Regions from separate parts of the Paenarthrobacter sp. YAF11_1 genome, predicted to be linked through region 2. Evidence: riboswitches for the same ligand, from Rfam matches in the RefSeq annotation. Region 2 holds a riboswitch; the other holds the start of a gene.
What was found. A riboswitch is a leader RNA that binds a small molecule or an ion and turns the genes downstream of it on or off. The one in region 2 is predicted to bind glycine.
Positions count from the first base shown of each region.

Region 1 (2,392 bases), on a different contig from region 2:
CGCGGACCTGTTCGTGGTGGACCGCCGATGCCTCCATCCCTGGCACCCCGATGGGCACGCACTCCCGGTGTTCCTCGCCGAAGAGTGGGCTCCGTTGTCCGGGCAGGTTGGCCTGGCGGGCAAGAACTTCCAGTGGCACCGTATCCGCGGCAGGCATGTGCTCACCATGGACATTCCCACCCACGCCAACGCGCTTCTGGTAGTGCTGCCCAACAGCGAACCGCACCCGGACGCCGTCGTACTTCTTCACGCCGCAACCGTGCTGGGACTGCAGCTTTCGCGCATCGTTTTGTCGCTGGAAAGCCGCCACCGGCTGGCCGGCGAGTTCCTGCTGCAAGCCATGGACGGACGCTTGGGCGCAGCGGAGATGGAGAGCCGGCTCGCAGCTTTTGAGGTTCCGCCCCAAGGTTTCCTGCTCGCCTCCATGACGGCGGGTGCCGGAGGCCGAACGGCGGCCGCCGCGGATAAAGCAACGGACGACGGCGGCAGGCTGGCTAGCGTGCACATCGAACTGTGGCGGCACGGGGTTGCGTCGGCGTCGTTGAAGCGGAACAACAGGCTTCACGTGGTGGTCCCCGCAGACGTGCCGGACAGCGTCCTGGTGCACTGTGCAGGGGAAGATGCGGCGATCGGAATCAGCGCGCCGGCTACCGTGGCAAACATCCAGCGTGCGCTGCAGGAGTCCCTGTGGGCGCTCGGTTCGGCCCGTGCGAACAGGGTGGGGCTGGCCCGTTATGAGCAAGGCCCATCGTGGCTGGGGCTCACCAGTTTTGAGGAAGGAACCGCGCTGGTCAGGCGGCTGCTGGGCCCAATCTTCGACTACGAGCAGGGCCAGGAAGGCGATCTCATTCTGACGCTGAGGACCTATTTGGACTCACAGCGGTCGTGGCAAAAGACCGCGACGGCGTTGTTCGCGCACCGGCAAACCATCATCTATCGGATGCGGAAAATCGGCGAGCTGACGGGGCTGGACATGGGTGAAACGTCCACCGTGGCCCAGCTGTGGTTCGCCCTGCAGATCCACGAAGCGATGCATCAGTAGTCACACCTTGCTTGCGCTTTTTCAAAACAACCAGCTATGGTGTGAAGCGTGTCACTCATGGTGATGCAACGCTTTTGATCTGCGGCGGGAGAGTCCTGCCGGTACATCCAGTCAGGCGCCGTAGGAGCAAATCCTCCCCAGGAATCTCTCAGGCCCATGTACCGCCGCGGTTAGGCAACTCTGGAAAGCAGCCCGGGAAACCGGGTTCACCGACGGTGCAAGCAGGCAACCATTCCTGCGGAATCTCTCAGGTCCAATACAGAGCGGGGAGGAACCCCACATCATCGTGGCGCTCACTGGGCGCCTGAATCATGGAGTTCCTCTTGACTGTTCAATCAACCCCCACCGCCTTCGCGGACCGGCACATCGGCGCTCGCCGCCAGGCCGACGTTGACACCATGCTCAAGGCCATCGGCTACGACTCTGTCGACGGCCTGGTAGATGTCGCCGTCCCCGATTCCATTCGCCAGGAAACTGCCCTGAGGCTTTCGAGTGGAAACGACGCCCTCACCGAGGTGCAGGTCCTCGCCGAGCTCCGCAAGCTCGCTTCCAAGAACAAGACCGCTGTCCAGATGATCGGCCAGGGCTACTACGACACCGTGACGCCCCCGGTGATCCGCCGCAACATCCTGGAAGCTCCGGCTTGGTACACGGCCTACACGCCGTACCAGCCGGAAATTTCGCAGGGCCGCCTCGAAGCGCTGCTCAACTTCCAGACCATGGTGCAGGATCTTACCGGTCTTCCTGTAGCCAACGCCTCGTTGTTGGATGAAGCCACCGCCGTTGCCGAGGCTGTGCTGCTGATGCGCCGCGCCAACAAGTCCAAGATTGCCAAGGACGGCAAGACTGTCCTGGACGCTGATCTCCTCCCGCAGACCATCGCCATCGTGAAGGGCCGGGCCGAGGCGCTGGGCTTCGAAGTCCAGATCGCCGACCTTTCGGCTGGCCTTCCCGACGGTGACATCAACGGCATCGTCCTGCAGCAGCCCGGGGTTTCCGGCCGCGTGTTCGACCACTCCTCTGTGATTGCCGATGCCAAGGAACGCGGTGCGCTGGTCACCGTCGCCGCAGATTTGCTGGCGCTCACCCTCATCACGCCCCCGGGCGAACAAGGTGCGGACATCGCCGTCGGAACTGCGCAGCGCTTCGGTGTTCCGCTGTTCTTCGGCGGCCCGCACGCTGCCTACATGGCCGTCCGCGAAGGCATGGAGCGCACGCTTCCCGGCCGCATCGTGGGCGTCTCCAAGGACAACGCCGGCGTCCCCGCCTACCGCCTGGCACTCCAGACCCGCGAACAACACATCCGCCGCGAAAAGGCCACGTCCAACATCTGCACCGCGCAGGCGTTGC
Region 1 is NZ_JBFRDF010000014.1:6,267-8,658, reverse strand. It holds gene AB4Y77_RS18475 (PucR family transcriptional regulator) at 1-1,042, shown strand, start outside; glycine riboswitch at 1,118-1,216, shown strand; gene gcvP (aminomethyl-transferring glycine dehydrogenase) at 1,366-2,392, shown strand, end outside.
Region 1: linked by a shared signal. The riboswitch ahead of gcvP (aminomethyl-transferring glycine dehydrogenase) and the one ahead of gcvP (aminomethyl-transferring glycine dehydrogenase) in region 2 are both predicted to bind glycine.

Region 2 (2,392 bases):
GAAACGGAAGCACCGAAGACCGCCGCGACGTCAGCCACAACCTCGGACGTAGTGGTCTCATCAACCGAGATACCCACCGTGTCAGCGTCTACGCCGCGCAGGTTGATGCCCTTGGCCTCTGCGGCGGCGACGATCTCGGCAGCCTTGCCGGGAACGCGGACAGTGATGGTGTCGAAGAAGGATCCGTGCAGGACCTCGACGCCGGCGGCCTTCAGCGACGCTGCGAGGGTACGGGCGTGGCCATGCGCGGTTTCAGCGATCGCTTTGAGGCCCTCGGGGCCATGGTAAACGGCGTACATCGAGGCCACGATGGCCAGCAACGCCTGGGCAGTACAGATGTTGGACGTGGCCTTCTCGCGGCGGATGTGCTGCTCGCGGGTCTGCAGCGCCAGGCGGTAGGCGGGGACACCGGCGTCGTCCTTGGAAACGCCCACCAGACGGCCGGGCATGGAACGCTCCAGGCCCTTTTGGACCGCCATATAGGCGGCGTGCGGGCCGCCGAAGAACAGCGGAACGCCCAGTCGCTGCGCGGAGCCAACGGCGATGTCCGCGCCCTGCTCGCCCGGAGGGGTGATGAGCGTGAGGGAGAGGAGATCGGCAGCGACGGTAACCAGCGCGCCCCGCTCCTTGGCCTCGGCGATAACAGCTGAGTGATCGAAGACGCGGCCGGAAACACCGGGCTGCTGGAGCACGACGCCGTTGATGGCACCTTCAGGGAGACCCAGCGAGAGGTCAGCAACCTCGACCTCGAAGCCGAGCGCCTCAGCGCGGCCCTTCACAATGGCGATCGTCTGCGGGAGGCAGTCGGAGTCGAGGACAGTCTTGCCGTCCTGGACAGTCTTGTTCTTGTTGGCGCGGCGCATCATGAGGACGGCTTCGGCCACGGCCGTTGCTTCGTCCAGCAGGGAGGCATTGGCGATCGGCAGGCCAACCAGGTCCTGGACCATGGTCTGGAAGTTCAGGAGAGCCTCAAGACGGCCCTGGGAGATTTCCGGCTGGTACGGAGTGTAGGCGGTGTACCAGGCAGGGGACTCAAGAATGTTGCGGCGGATCACCGGCGGCGTCACGGTGTCGTAGTAGCCCTGGCCGATCATCTGGACGGCGGTCTTGTTCTTGGAGGCGAGCTTGCGCAGCTCGGCCAGAACCTCAACTTCGCTCAGCGCGTTCTGCAGGGTGAGGGCAACGTCCTGGCGGATGTCGTTCGGGACGGCGGTGTCGACCAGCGAATCAACGGTGTCGTAACCGACGGACTTGAGCATGGTCTCGATGTCGGCCTGGCGGCGCGCGCCAATATGCCGATCGACGAAGGTGGTGGAGGCAGAACTAACCGTCACGAAGGAACTCCATTACTTGGGCAGCGTTTGGGTACGCCACAGCGGCTGGGTTCCTCCCCGCTCTGTATTGGACCTGAGAGTTTCCGCGCGTTGCGTGAACAACCTCGCTTGCACCGTCGGTGAGCACAGCACTCTTTCACCCTTGGGGTGGGCTGAGCGCCTGCTGCTTTCCAGAGTTGCCTCGCCGCGGCGGTGCGTGGGCCTGAGAGATTCCTGGGGAGGGTTTGCTCCTACGGCGCCTGCATCACGTGCTTGCAGGACTCTCCCGCCGCAGATCAAAGGCATTTTCAGTTATGTATGGCCCCGATCAGGGCAGGCCACAAAGGTTAATTGTCCTACGTCACGGGCGCCGCCGCAAATGGACGGCCTGCTACTTCCGCAGCCGTTCGAGGACCCCGAGCAGGATTTCGACGTCGGCCTCCCGCCCGGCATTGCCGCCCTCCTGCCCACCTTCAAAAATGGCATTGAAATACAGGCCGTCACCCATATAGCTCACAGCCTTGGCGACCTCCGGGCCGACGTCTTCGGCGAGCACGTCCAGCCATCGCTGTTGAATGGCGGCGAACCTGCGACGCGTTTCCTCATGGGCCACTTCAGCCAACCTGGTGACGGCCACAAAAGCCCGGTCCATGGGCGTGTCTGCCCAGAGCGAGGAGCGGATGAAGTAGGCAGCGGAACCCTCGGGCGACGCCTTCATCAGTTCCGTATCCTCGTCGGCCAGCAGGTCCAGGCGTTCAAGGAGGGCCGTGATCAGCGCTTCCTTATTAGGGAAGTGGTAGAGCAGCCCACCCTTGGATACGCCGGCGCGCTTGGCAACGGCGTCGAGCGTGGCGGCTCGCTCCCCCACCTCGATGAGGAGGGCTTCGAAAGCATCCAGGACGGCGTCCCGGGCAACTGGTTTTCGTGGCATGTGTCCATCATTCCCTAAAGGCTCGCCGGGTTGTATTTGAAACTGTACCGTCTGGACGGTACAGTAAGTGACATGTACTCGCCGTCCTCAACCCCAGCACCCCGTTCCGCTCGTCCCGATATGGGCCAGGCAGCACCGTGGCGCGACT
Region 2 is NZ_JBFRDF010000027.1:4,512-6,903, forward strand. It holds gene gcvP (aminomethyl-transferring glycine dehydrogenase) at 1-1,334, opposite strand, end outside; glycine riboswitch at 1,515-1,612, opposite strand; gene AB4Y77_RS22780 (TetR/AcrR family transcriptional regulator) at 1,705-2,244, opposite strand; gene AB4Y77_RS22785 (MFS transporter) at 2,317-2,392, shown strand, end outside.